DNA from 4 places in the Spirillospora sp. NPDC029432 genome. Region 2 is predicted to be linked to each of the others. Evidence: riboswitches for the same ligand, from Rfam matches in the RefSeq annotation. Region 2 holds a riboswitch; each other region holds the start of a gene.

Region 1 (3,199 bases), on a different contig from region 2:
CGTGCGCCCAGGCGGGCGCGGCGCCGAGCCCGAGCACCGCCGCGACCAGGGCGATCGCCAGGGTGATCCTGCGGAACCTCATGCTTGCCTCCTTGCGCGGGTGAGGCCGAGACCGCCGACGCCGATCCCGATCACTCCGGCGGCCAGGCCCAGGCCGCCGAGCAGCCGGGCCGTGCCGTCGTCGGCCGGGGACGCGGTCGCCGCGGGCTTCGCGCCGTTCGCGGCGACCGGCTCGGCCGCGGCCTTCGGAGTCAGTTTGAGGGACGGAGCGGGGTGCTCGGGTTCGTTGGAGCCGTCCCCGGGGTCCTGGTCCCACTTCACGACCTCGTCGTTGGAGTAGGTCTGCTCGGCCTTGAAGAGGACCCGGTCGGCGTTCGCCGGCAGCGGCCCCATCGAGACGTCGAACTCCTCGAATTGCCCGGCCGCTATCTCCCCGCCGGTCCAGATGATCTTCGAGACGTACTCGGTGAGCTCGCCGCCCTCGATCTTGACGGGCTCGGGCAGCTTGGCGCGCTCGACCTCGACCTTCCAGCCGGGCACGGGCCGTACCGACACGTGCTCGATCACGGGATCGGACGGCATCTCGATCACGAGCTTGGTCGTCCGCGCGTTGTCGCGCTCGTTCGGTACCCGGAAGGCGACCTTGGTGTACGAGCCCTGCTCGGCGGTACGGGGGTTGGCGGTGACGTGGGCCGACGCGCCGGTGGCCAGACCGGCGAGGGTGACGGCGGCCAGCGCGGTGACGGCGGCTGATCTGCGGATATGCCGTGACATGCCATGAGGAATGCGACGGGACATGGGAATCTCCGTTCGAGGCGTACGGGTGAAGCCGGACGGGCCCGGGACGGGCGATCGGTCCGGTGACGTACGGCACTCGACGGCTCGCGGTACGAGCCCGGCGGCTCAGCAGGCGAGCGCGAGCGCCCTCGAACGGCGCGGCGGCCCGCGGCGGACGACCTCGTGCCGCAGGATCCGCCCGCACGGGCGGGCGGGGATGTCCTCCGCCGGGAGCGGCGCGGTGCGCGGCGGGGCGGCGGCAGGCTCGATCGCGATCAGTACCCGGGCCGGGGCCGTGGCGATCCGCCGGGCCAGCGACCAGGCCGCCCGCTCGCCGCGCCGCAGCCACCAGGCCGAGACGACCGCCGCCGCGACGTGCGCGAGCGTCATCGCCGTGCCCGATCCGCCGCCCCCGCCGGGGCCCGGCGCGACGGCGACCGTGTGGTGCCCTGCGGCGGTCGCGGTCGCGGCCGTGCATTCGGCGCTCGCGTACAGGCTGTGCAGCGCGAACTGGCCGCCCAGCAGCCCGCCGAGCAGGGTGGGCAGCGAGCGCTCGTGGCCCGCCAGCGCCTGCGTCACCGCGAGGACGCCGCCGAAGCCCGCCACGACCGCCCAGTACGGGATGGCCGCGGTGGACGTGAGCGAGTGCCCGAGGGTCGCCAGCGTCACGCAGACGGTGGTGAAGACCACCGCCCGCGAGGTACGGAAGAGGGGACGCGGCGGGTGCGGGGACATGGCGGGAACATCGTCCCACCCCCGGCCGGTGATCTCTACACACCCCCCGAGATCGGTATGGCGCCCCAACATCTAGTGTTGTCGCAATCGGTCCCCGCCAGATGTAGGGTCATGATCGTGCTGGTTCGCCCGCGCCGATCGCCGGTGCGGGCGTCGTAAGAGGGAACCCGGTGCGGTGCGGCCCGATGTCTCGGGCCGCCCAATTCCGGGACTGCCCCGCAGCGGTGAGCGGGAACGACCGCCGTCAGAGAGCACTGGCGCGCCGTGATGGCGCGCCGGGAAGCGACGGTCATTAGGTCGCGCGCTCCTTCCGGGAGGGAGGGGACGCGCGGTGCCCGCGAGTCCGAAGACCTGCCCGCACCGATGGACGTCCAGGCTTCGCGGGAGGCCGGTGGGCGCGCGGCGGCCTGCCGTGGCGTTCTCCTCCCCTGCCCGCGGGGCGATCTCAAGGGGAGAGAGAGTACGTGACACGGCAACTCACGGCGCCGCCGAACCCGTCCGGGGTGTCCGGCGACATCGGCGCCGCGATCGAGCGTGCCTGCGCCGGGCTGCCCGGCGCCGAGCCGGCGCCGCTGCTGGCGGCGGTACGGGGGGAGAGCGGGGAGGCGGCGCGGCGGGAGCGCGCCGTCGCCGAGGCGGCCGCGCTGGTGGCGGCCGAGCCCGCGTACTCCAGGGTCGCCGCCCGGCTGCTGGCCGTGAAGATCGCGGAGGAGACCGCGGCCGAGGGCGTGCTGACGTTCGCCGGCTCGGTGGCGGCCTCGCACCGCGAGGGCCTGCTGTCGGACGAGGCCGCCGCGTTCGTCGCCGCGCACGCCGCCGAGCTGGACGCGCTGATCGACGAGGGCGCCGACGAGCGTTTCGAGTATTTCGGCCTCCGCACCCTCTACGACCGCTACCTGCTCCGCCACCCGAGCACCCGCCGCGTGCTGGAGCGCCCGCAGTTCTTCCTCCTGCGCGTCGCGGCCGGCCTGTCCGACACCGTCGCCGAGGCGGCGGAGCTGTACGGGCTGCTCAGCACGCTGTCGTACCTGCCCAGCTCCCCGACGCTGTTCAACTCCGCGGCCCGCCGCCCGCAGCTGTCGTCGTGCTTCCTGCTGGACTCGCCGCGGGACGAGCTGGAGTCGATCTACGAGCGGTACGCGCAGGTCGCGCGGCTCAGCAAGTACGCGGGTGGCATCGGGATCTCGTGGTCGCGGGTCCGGTCGCGCGGCTCGCTGATCCGCGGCACCAACGGCCTGTCGAACGGGATCGTCCCGTGGCTGCGGACCCTGGACTCCTCCGTCGCCGCCGTCAACCAGGGCGGCCGCCGCAAGGGCGCAGCGTGCGTGTACCTGGAGCCCTGGCACGCCGACGTCGAGGAGTTCCTGGAGCTGCGCGACAACACCGGCGAGGACCAGCGCCGCACCCACAACCTCAACCTCGCGAACTGGATCCCGGACGAGTTCATGCGCCGGGTCGAGTCCGACGGGACCTGGTCGCTGTTCGATCCGAAGGAGGTGCCCGAGCTCACCGACCTGTGGGGCGAGGAGTTCGACGCCGCGTACCGCAAGGCCGAGGAGGACGGCCGGTACGTGCGCCAGGTCTCGGCCCGGCGCCTGTACGGCCGGATGATGCGGACCCTCGCGGAGACCGGCAACGGCTGGATGACGTTCAAGGACGCCGCCAACCGCGCCTGCAACCAGACGGC
Region 2 (3,199 bases):
GCCGAGGCCCATGCCCAGGTTGAACGCGCGGACGGCGGTGTGCGACGCCCGGGTCGCCTCGTCCATCGGCGCGCCCGCCACCCGCGCCAGCCGCTCCTCCGCCTCGCGGTGCCGGCCCGCCATGAGCAGCACGGGCGCGACCAGGACGGTGACCTCCGGGTCCGCGCCCGCGGCCAGCACCGCCTCGCCGCACCGCACGGCCAGGTCGAGGTCGTGCAGGCTCCACGCCTGGCGGCAGCCGGCCAGCAGCAGCCCGGGGTCGGCGGGCACGCCCGCGTCCAGCCGCCACAGCGCGACCTTGAGCACGTCCCCGTGCCGCCGCATGCCGGTCGCCTCCAGGGCGGACGCGAGCGCGGCCATCCGGTCCCGGATCCGCCCGGAGCCCGCCCGCTGCCGGGCGACCTCCCCGTACAGCGGGTGCGCCGGGCGCACCTCCAGCCGGTGGCCGGCGGCGGCCGAGGTGACCAGGTGCCGCGCCTCGGCCCGCTCGATCGCCTCCTCGGACGTCAGCGCGGCCAGCGCGGCGGCGCCCAGCGGCTCGCCGAGCGCCGCGTACTCCAGGACCTCGCGCTCGGCGGCGGCCAGGGTGCCGAGGCGCTCCTCCACCAGCCCGCGCAGCCGCGGGCTCAGCGGCAGGTCGCCGTGCCACCGCCACACGCCGCCGGCCTCGCTCAGCCGCCCCCGGTCCAGGCCCGCCTGCACCAGCTCGCGCAGGAACAGCAGGTTGCCGCGGGTGCTGCGGTGGAGCCGCCGCGCGGTCGACTCGGCGAGCTGGCCGCCCAGCGCGGCCTCCACGACCGCCTGGCTCTCCGCCAGGGTCAGCGGGACCAGGTCCACCCTGCGCGCCAGGTCGTCCTTCCAGAGCGCCGTCACGGGGTCGGGGGCCGGCTCGCCGGCGCGCACCGTCGCCAGCACCCGCGCCTCCCGCTGCAGCACCAGGTGGTGCACCAGCGCCGCCGACGCCGGGTCGAGCAGGTGCGCGTCGTCGACCGCGACCAGCAGCGGGCGGCCGCCGGCGAGCGCGCGCACCGCCTCCGCCGCCCGCCGCATCGGGTTGACCGCCAGGTCCAGCGCCTCCACGGCCAGGACGTGCCCGAACGCCCCGAACGGGATCGCCGCCTCCGCGGGGCTCCCGCCGAGCCGCAGCACGGTGAACCGGGCCGGCTCCAGGCGCCGCAGCGCCTCGCCCGCCAGCCGGGTCTTGCCCGCCCCGGCGTCCCCCGCGACCACGACGCCCCGCCCGGCGCGGGCGCGCAGCAGGGCGTCCATCTCGTCGAGCGTCGACGTACGGCCGGTGAACGGCCAGGAGGTCCGCACAACAGGGATCGTACGGACGCTCACCGCGCGCCACCAGACGGACCGCGCGGGACCGTGCGGGGAATTGAGTAGGGGCTACTCATGCACACCGGGCCCCGGCGCGGCACTCTCGATGGTGCGGGACCTTTCCGGGACGTGGGAGCTTCCGGAACGGCCGCGCGAGGCACCGGCGGCGGCCGGCCGAAACAACGCCGCCGCCGGGGCGGGAGGGGGCACCGTCCGCATCTCCAGCGGGGGGAGATACGGGTGGCGCCCCCTCCCACACGCGCTCGCCGGGCTTGACTTGCGGGCCCGGCGAAGGGAACCTCAGGGCGACAAGTTCACATTCGAGGCGACGGTGCGCAGGAACCTGGTGCGATTCCAGGACGGTCCCGCCACTGTGACCAGGGAGCCTCCCCCGCACGCGACCACGGCCGTACCCGGCTGGAAGGTCGGAGGGGGGCGATGATCTGGGAGTCAGGAGACTGACCCGTCGTCCTCCCGCTACCGGGGCGAGTGCACCCCGTGAGGAGACCCTGATGTCGCAGGCCGACATGGCACGGCAGTCCGTTCCCGAGGCGCCGGCCGTACGGCGCGTACCCGTGCGCGAGATCCTTCCCTGGGCGGCGCTCGCCCTGGTCCTGGGCGCCGCGCTGCTCTACTTCGTCGGCGCCGAGCAGGGCGCCACCTCCCTCTTCGGCGGCACGTGGGTGCACGAGTTCACGCACGACGGCCGGCACCTGCTCGGCTTCCCGTGCCACTGATGCGCGCGCTTCTCATCCGCGGCATGCTCACCGGCCTGGCCGCCGCGGCGGCCGGCCTCCTGATCGCCTGGATCTACGGCGAGCCCCAGGTGGGGAAGGCGATCGCTTTCGAGGAGGCCCAGGCCGCCGCCGCGCACGCGCACGACGGGCACGGCGCCGCCGGGGCCGAAGAAGAGGTGGTGAGCCGCACCGTCCAGCGGACGGGCGGCCTGATCACGGCCATGGCGTTCTACGGCGTGGCGATCGGGGGGCTGTTCTCGATCGCGTTCGCGCTCGCGTACGGCCGGATCGGCGCGCTCGGCGCCCGCGCCACGGCCGCGCTGGTCGCGCTGGGCGGCTTCACGGCGATCGTGCTGGTGCCGTTCCTGAAGTACCCGCCGACACCGCCCGCCGTGGGCGCCCCCGAGACGATCGGGAGCCGTACCGCGCTCTACTTCGGCATGGTCGCGCTGGGCGTCCTGGCCACCGCCGCCGCCGTGATCGTCTTCACCCGGCTGGCGCCGCGGCTGGGCGGCTGGAACGCGGCGGCCGCCACGGCCGCCGGGTTCGCGATCGTGGTCGCGGCCGTCTTCCGCCTCACGCCGGCGCCGGACGCGGTCGCCGACAGCTTCCCCGGCACGGTGCTGTGGGACTTCCGGATCGCCTCGCTCGGCGTCCAGGTCGTCCTGTGGGCCACGCTGGGCCTGCTGTTCGGCGCCCTGACGGAACGGTCGCACCGCCGCGAGGCCGCTCCCCGGAAGGAGCCGCTAGCGGCGTAGCAGTGCGCAGTCGCCGCACATCTCACCGCCGGGCGGCACCCGGTAGTAGAGGCAGCAGCTGCGCCGGACGAAGCCGTGCCGGCCGAACGCCCCCGTACCGCGGAGCGGCTCGCGCGCGAGCAGCTCCCGAACCAGGGCCTCGGCCGGTCCGGCGACGCCGGGGCGCAGGCTTCCGGCCAGGGCGGAGGCGGCGTTCCCCCACATCAGCCCGTCCGCCAGCCGCACGACCCCGCACAGGGCCGCGCGGAGCGGTTCGAGCTGCCGCCGGACGACCTCCGCGTGGACGAGGTCGGCGAGCGCCGCCGGGCCGTCCGCCCGGCGGCCGCCGGGATCGGCCAGCCACAGCGCGATCGGCGCGCCGGGCGCCCACCGCCAGTGCAG
Region 3 (3,199 bases), on a different contig from region 2:
TAGGTCATGGGCCGAGAGTCTCTCTATTCGGTCGGTTCCGTTCAAGGCATACGAGCAAGCCGGTAACGGCAATCTCGCGAAGCGTGTTGCGGAACTGAGAATCTCACGCGAGGCTGTGCTCATGTGACCGAACGGCAACACCCAGTGACCGTGCGGTTCACCACCGCGCACCACGGAACTACACGGGAGGATCCCGTGACGACCTCGCCAGAGACGGCCGGCCTCGCCGGTCACGCCCCGTACCCGCCGGCCTCCCTCGGTGAAGCCGTACCCCTGCCGGCCGCCCCCGTCCCCGCCGCACCGCCGTCCGGTGGCCTGACCTGGACGCTTCCGGCGGGCCCGGCCTGCGCCGGCCACGCCCGGTCCGCGCTGGCCGCGGCGCTGGCCGAGGCGGGCGTGCCGCGCGCCGCCGTCGCCGACGCGCAGCTGATGGTCAGCGAGCTGGCCACCAACGCCCACCAGCACGCCCCCGACCACGGCCCGCACGAGCTGTGGCTGTACGCGGGACCGCCCGGCGAGCTGCGGTGCGCGGTGTTCGACCGGCACGCCGCCGCGCGGCTGCCCGTCTACTCCTGGACGTCCGGCGACTACGGCCGCGGGCTCAGCATCGTCCGCGAGCTGTCGGACGGCCGCTGGGGCATGCTGCGCACGCACTCGCGCCGCACCCCCCGGGTCCCGGGCAAGGCGGTCTGGTTCGCGGTGCCCGGCGAGGCCCGGCCGCCGGAACGGCCGGGCTGACCGTCAGGCGCCCGCCCCAGCGGCGGCCGCCGCGTCGCCGGTCCCCGCTCCCGCTCCCGCTCCGGCGGCGGCCGTCCGGGCGTCCTCCACGGCGGGGGCGATGTCGGTCAGCAGCGCCAGCAGCGAGCGGGACAGCAGCGTGTGCACCTGCCCGCGGTCGAGGGTGCCCTCCTGGAGCCACTGGCGGGTGGCCGCCTCCGCCAGCCCGGAGTACGTGCGCAGCACGGCCCGCAGCGTGCCGGTCGGCTCCATCCGCAGCACGGTGAGCATGTGCTCGACCGTCAGGTCGCGGAACCGGTTGACGATGTGCAGCAGCTGCGGGTCGCGCCCGAAGCCCTCGGCGTCCACCGCGGCGAACCAGGTCGTCGCGTTGCCCTCGGCGGCCTCCAGGAAGAGCCGGACGCACAGGTCGGCGGCCTCCTCCAGCGACCGGTTCTCGTCCGGCGGCGGCGCCGCCATCGCGGCCGCGCCGGACAGGTCGCGGACGACCTCCAGGAACAGCTCGCGCTTGGTGCCGAAGTAGTAGTGCAGGAGCCCGCGCCGTACCCCGGCCTCCGCCGCGATCGCGGACGTGGAGACCTCGGCGTACGGCAGCTCGGTGAACATCCGCCGCGCGACGCCGAGGATCTGGTCGCGCCGCTCGTCCGGGGACAGCCGCTGGTAGCGGCGGGAATCCGGGGTGCGGGAGGGTGACTGGGCCACCCGCACAGCCTATGCGGCGCCGTGACCGGCGGGCCCTTACCCGGTGGAGGCCGCGGCGCCGTCACCTGGGCGCGACTTGGGCCGGTCCAGGCGGTATGCCATCCTGTGCAGGCGACGGAAGCGGAGGAACCCGGTGCGAATCCGGGGCTGTCCCGCAACTGTGACCATGGGGAGCTCCCCCTCGAACGCGGCCACGGCGTCCCGCCAGGGACGCTGGAAGGCCGAGGGGGAGCGGCGATCCGGGAGCCAGGAGACTCCGGCCGTCGTGGCGGGCGCCCCGGTGCCCGCGAACAACCGCCACGGGCGTGGACACCCGAGGGAAGGACGATGAGGCATGCCCTGTCTGATGGGCCGATGAGCCGTGCGCGCGCCGCCGCGGCGCGCTACCCCTTTTCCGCCGTCGTCGGGATGGACGACCTCAAACTGGCGCTGCTGATCAACGCGGTGTCGCCGGGCGTGGGCGGCGTGCTGGTCCGCGGCGAGAAGGGCACCGCGAAGTCGACGATCGTCCGCGCGCTGGCCGATCTGCTGCCGTCGACGCGGGTGGTGGCGGGCTGCCGGTTCGCCTGCGACCCGCGCGACCCCGATCCCGGCTGCCCCGACGGCCCGCACCCGGTGGACGACGCCGAGGACGGCGACGAGGACTCCGCCGGGCGGGCCGAGCCGGTCGAGCGGCCGGGGACCGAGGAGCGGCCGGCGCGGCTGGTCGAGCTCCCCGTCGGCGCCTCCGAGGACCGCCTCACCGGCTCCCTCGACATCGAGCGCGCGCTGACCGAGGGCGTGAAGGCGTACGAGCCGGGCCTGCTCGCCGCCGCGCACCGCGGCGTCCTGTACGTCGACGAGGTCAACCTGCTGCACGACCACCTGGTGGACCTGCTGCTGGACGCGGCGGCGATGGGCGAGTCGTACGTCGAGCGCGAGGGCGTGTCGGTCCGGCACGCCGCGCGCTTCCTGCTGGTCGGCACGATGAACCCGGAGGAGGGCGAGCTGCGGCCGCAGCTGCTCGACCGGTTCGGGCTCACGGTCGAGGTGGCGGCCACCCGCGATCCGGCCGAGCGGGCGGAGGTCGTCCGGCGCCGGCTGGACTTCGAGGAGGACCCGGTGCGGTTCGCGTCCGGGTGGGCGCTGGCCGAGGCGGAGCTGGCCGCCCGGATCGCCGCCGCCCAGTCCCGGCTGCCGCGGGTGGAGCTGACCGACGCCGCGCTCCGCCAGATCACCGCGGTGTGCGCCGCGTTCGAGGTGGACGGGCTGCGCGCCGACCTGGTGACGGCGCGCGCCGCGATCGCGCTGGCGGCCTGGCACCGGCGGACCGTGGTGACCGCCGAGGACGTGCGGACGGCGGCGCGGCTGGCGCTGCCGCACCGGCGCCGCCGCGACCCGTTCGACGCGCCCGGCCTGGACGAGGAGCGGCTCGACGAGATCCTGGACGAGCACGCCGCCCCCGAACACGACCGGCCCGAGCCCGAACCGCGGCCCGAGCCGGAGCCCGAACCGCGGCCGGAGCCGCCGCACGACGACGAAAGCGGCGGCGACGAGGGGCCGCCCGAGGACGACGGCCCGGACGACGACGGCGGCGGCGGTCCCGGCGGTGGCGGCCGGCCGGACGGGCAGCCGGGCGGCGGCGCGCTGAGCGTGCTGGACGCCCTGCTCAGCGGCCGTCCCGTGACCGAGTCCGACGGCGAGCGCCCCGCCGACGAGCGGCACGCCCCCGCGCCCGGCGAGAACGGCCGCCCGGACGAGAGCGAGCCCGCCCCCGCCG
Region 4 (3,199 bases), on a different contig from region 2:
CCAGGAAGGACACCGTCACATGCCCGCCCCGGCGGTCGCCGGGCCGGGGCCCCGACCGGGAGTGTCGCACGGCGTTGGTGAAGAGTTCGCTCGCCACGACGGTGAGCTCGTACAGATCGGGGAAGCCGGGGCCGAGGAGCGCCCGCGCGTACCGGCGGACGAGCGCGACGGCCTGCTCGGTGCCGGGCAGGACCACGGCGCCGAGGACGGTGAGGGGACGCTCTTTCGGGACGCCTTCCGCGCGCGACGCCATGCGCCTGCTCCTTCCCGCGAACGGGGTCCTGGTCGGGGACCGGTCCACAGGGAGGTACGGGCGGATCGGGGCGCGGCGCCGTCTCCCGGAGGAGAAAACTCTGAGAACTTCGGTGAAACGCGGGGATCGCCCGAGCTCACCCGCCCCGCCGGTCGCTCCAGACCACCTCGTCGCCCGCGTACCGCGCGGTGGGGGACAGCCCGGCGCGGCGGGCGACGGCCGCGGAGGCGCGGTTGGCCGGATGGACGTTGGCGGTGATCTCGCGGACGCCGTGCCCGGCGAGCCAGGACACCAGCGCCCGGGCGGCCTCGGTGGCGAAGCCGAAGCCCTGGTACGGCATCCCGACCACCCAGGCGACCGCGGCCCGCGGCCCCGCCTCGCCCGGGGTGACGGTGGCCTGGACGGTCCCGACCGGCTGCCCGTCGCGGCGCCGCCGGACGATCCAGTTGAGCCACTGCTCCTGGTGGAACGGCGCGGGCCCGGCGGCCAGCCGCGCGTACCGGGCGCGCAGCTCGTCCAGGGAGAGGGGCTCGCCGCCGGTGTAGCGGTGCAGCCGGGGGTCGCCGAGGACCTCGGCCATCTCGTCGGCGTGGTGGGCGCCGAGCGGCTCCAGCGTGAGGCGCCGGGTCCGGATGGCCTCGGTGATCGGTACGGGCATCCGCCCGACTCTACGCCGGGGCGGTGAGGCGGTGCGTCCAGACGCCCTCGGGATGCTGCCGGGGGCTCAGCCACAGCCACGGCTGGGAGCGCCGGAACGGCAGCTCGGTGCCGGGCTGCCACGGGTAGAGCCCGTTCTCGTCGGGCCACACGACCTGGAGGAACGGCAGCGGCCGGCCGCGGTAGAACGCCATCGCCCCGTGGAAGGCGCGCTCGTGCCAGCCGGGGTCGACGCCCCGGAACGCGGCGGGCCGGCCGCGCACGACGTCGTCGCGGCGCTCGCCGTCGGCGGGCGGGCCCTCGCGCCCGGCCTGCCGCCCGAGCGCGTTGAGGATCTCCTCCATCTCGTACACGTCGCCGCCGAACATCGCCAGCTCGGGGGAGCGCAGGCTGTGCCAGAGGCCGACGGTGTACGCCCAGCCGGGGCCGTCGCCGACCGGCGGCACCAGCACCATGCTCCAGCCGTACTGGCTGATGTGGACGATGGTGCGCAGCTGGAAGTTGCCCAGCCGGCCGCGATCTCCGTAGTCGCGGCAGATGATGCACTCGCAAGCGGGGCGGCCCTCGGACATGGCCGCCAGCTTACGGCCAGTTGATCGCTTGACGAGAGTGATCGGGCGTCCGCGTGCACGTGCGTTTGCATTGTGCAGGTCGTTGTCGGGCGTCCGGATGGGCCAGAATGATCGGACAAAGGCGACGGGGACCAGGAAGCCGGTGCGAATCCGGCGCGGTCCCGCCACTGTGACCGAGGAGCGATCCCCAGGCACGGCCACCGTCCGCGCGCGCGTGCGGGAAGGCCGGGGCGAGCGATGATCCGGGAGCCAGGAGACTGACCCGTCGCCGGTCCACCGGCAGGGGCGAGGACACCCCGAGGAAGGATCCGATGAACGGCCATGCCCGGAAGGCGGCGGGGCAGCACACCCTCTGGGGGCGGACCTCTAGACCCCCAGGGCGGTCGCCCGAAGAGCGGGATCGGGGGATCGGCAGGCGCGAGTTCCTGGCGGCGGGCGGGGCGGCCGCGACCGCCGCGCTGCTCGCCGGCTGCGGCGGCGGGAACGGCGGCGGCGCGGACCGCTTCCGGGCCGCGTTCCCGGCCGGCGGCTCCCAGGAGACGCTCGACCCGCACGTGGCGCCCAACTTCGTCGACCAGGCCCGCGCCAAGGCGCTGTTCGACACGCTGGCCACCTACGGCGACGACATGTCCGTCCGGCCGCGCCTGGCCGAGTCGTGGGAGAGCGACGCGGCCGGGACCCGCTGGCACGTCAGGCTCCGCGCGGCGCGCTTCCACGACGGGCGGCCCGTCACCGCCAAGGACGTCCTCTACAGCTACCGCAGGGCCGCCGACCCGGAGGTCGGGTCGCCGTCCCAGCAGCTGCTGTCGGCGATCGACTTCGGCGCGAGCCGCGCCACCGGGGAGCGCACGCTGACGCTGGCGCTGGAGAAGCCGGACTTCGGGTTCCCGACGGCGTTCGGCGGTCCCGGAACGGAGATCGTCCCGGACGGCACGACCGCCTTCCGGAACCCGGTCGGCTCCGGCCCGTTCCGGTACGTGTCGTTCACGCCGGGCGGGACCGCGCGGTACCGGCGCTGGGAGGGCCACTGGGAGGGGCCGCCGGCGATCGCCGAGCTGGAGATCGTCCCGGCGAACGAGGAGTCGGCCCGGGTCAACGCGCTGCTGTCCGGCCAGGTCCACTACGCCGCCGACCTGGCCGGGGCGTTCGTGGAACGCCTCAAGGGGCAGCGGTCCGTGCGCCTGCTGACCGCGCGCCGCGCCACCGCCCAGCAGGTCATCCTGCGCACCGACCGGGAGCCGTTCTCCGATTCCCGGCTGGTCCAGGCGATGGCGCTGGGCATCGACCGCGAGGCGCTGGTGCGGGTCGCGCTGGCCGGGCACGGCGAGGCGGGCAACGACCTGTTCGGCAAGGGCCTGCGCGGTTACGCGGCGGGCCTCCCGCAGCGCGGGCGCGACGTGGAGCGCGCGAGGCGGCTCGTCCGCGACGCGGGCGCGGAGGGCCTGGCGGTCCCGCTCGACACCAGCACGCTCGACGCCGCGTGGGAGCCGGCGGCCGCGCTCATGACGCGCCAGCTCGCCGAGATCGGGCTGCGCCTCGAACCCCGCACGCTCGCCGCCACCACGTACTTCAGCGAGAGCAAGAAGCGCGGTGTCGCGTCGTTCAGCACCACGTCGACGCTGCCCGTCCCCGACTTCCTGGAGCAGCGCTTCCGCTCCGGCGCGGCGCGGAACATGACGGGCTTCCGCTCCGGCCGCTTCGACCGGCTGCTCGACCG

Evidence for each region. A riboswitch is a leader RNA that binds a small molecule or an ion and turns the genes downstream of it on or off. The one in region 2 is predicted to bind cobalamin.
Region 1: it holds a riboswitch for cobalamin, as region 2 does, so the genes downstream of both, AB0881_RS08290 (ribonucleoside-diphosphate reductase subunit alpha) here and AB0881_RS20290 (CbtB-domain containing protein) in region 2, are expected to answer to the same signal.
Region 3: it holds a riboswitch for cobalamin, as region 2 does, so the genes downstream of both, AB0881_RS12160 (VWA domain-containing protein) here and AB0881_RS20290 (CbtB-domain containing protein) in region 2, are expected to answer to the same signal.
Region 4: it holds a riboswitch for cobalamin, as region 2 does, so the genes downstream of both, AB0881_RS28560 (ABC transporter substrate-binding protein) here and AB0881_RS20290 (CbtB-domain containing protein) in region 2, are expected to answer to the same signal.

What each region holds. Positions count from the first base shown of each region.
Region 1 covers NZ_JBEZWH010000007.1:180,965-184,163, reverse strand. Annotated here, with positions in the region: gene AB0881_RS08305 (copper resistance CopC family protein) at 1-82, opposite strand, end outside; gene AB0881_RS08300 (YcnI family protein) at 79-774, opposite strand; gene AB0881_RS08295 (hypothetical protein) at 904-1,512, opposite strand; cobalamin riboswitch at 1,617-1,886, shown strand; gene AB0881_RS08290 (ribonucleoside-diphosphate reductase subunit alpha) at 1,977-3,199, shown strand, end outside.
Region 2 covers NZ_JBEZWH010000024.1:11,110-14,308, forward strand. Annotated here, with positions in the region: gene AB0881_RS20285 (LuxR C-terminal-related transcriptional regulator) at 1-1,317, opposite strand, end outside; cobalamin riboswitch at 1,617-1,805, shown strand; gene AB0881_RS20290 (CbtB-domain containing protein) at 1,836-2,060, shown strand; gene AB0881_RS20295 (CbtA family protein) at 2,060-2,818, shown strand; gene AB0881_RS20300 ((2Fe-2S)-binding protein) at 2,807-3,199, opposite strand, start outside.
Region 3 covers NZ_JBEZWH010000011.1:190,169-193,367, reverse strand. Annotated here, with positions in the region: gene AB0881_RS12175 (helix-turn-helix transcriptional regulator) at 1-8, opposite strand, end outside; gene AB0881_RS12170 (ATP-binding protein) at 196-738, shown strand; gene AB0881_RS12165 (helix-turn-helix domain-containing protein) at 742-1,440, opposite strand; cobalamin riboswitch at 1,564-1,697, shown strand; gene AB0881_RS12160 (VWA domain-containing protein) at 1,795-3,199, shown strand, end outside.
Region 4 covers NZ_JBEZWH010000045.1:10,931-14,129, reverse strand. Annotated here, with positions in the region: gene AB0881_RS28575 (ATP-binding protein) at 1-253, opposite strand, end outside; gene AB0881_RS28570 (GNAT family N-acetyltransferase) at 390-911, opposite strand; gene AB0881_RS28565 (DUF4262 domain-containing protein) at 922-1,482, opposite strand; cobalamin riboswitch at 1,613-1,742, shown strand; gene AB0881_RS28560 (ABC transporter substrate-binding protein) at 1,794-3,199, shown strand, end outside.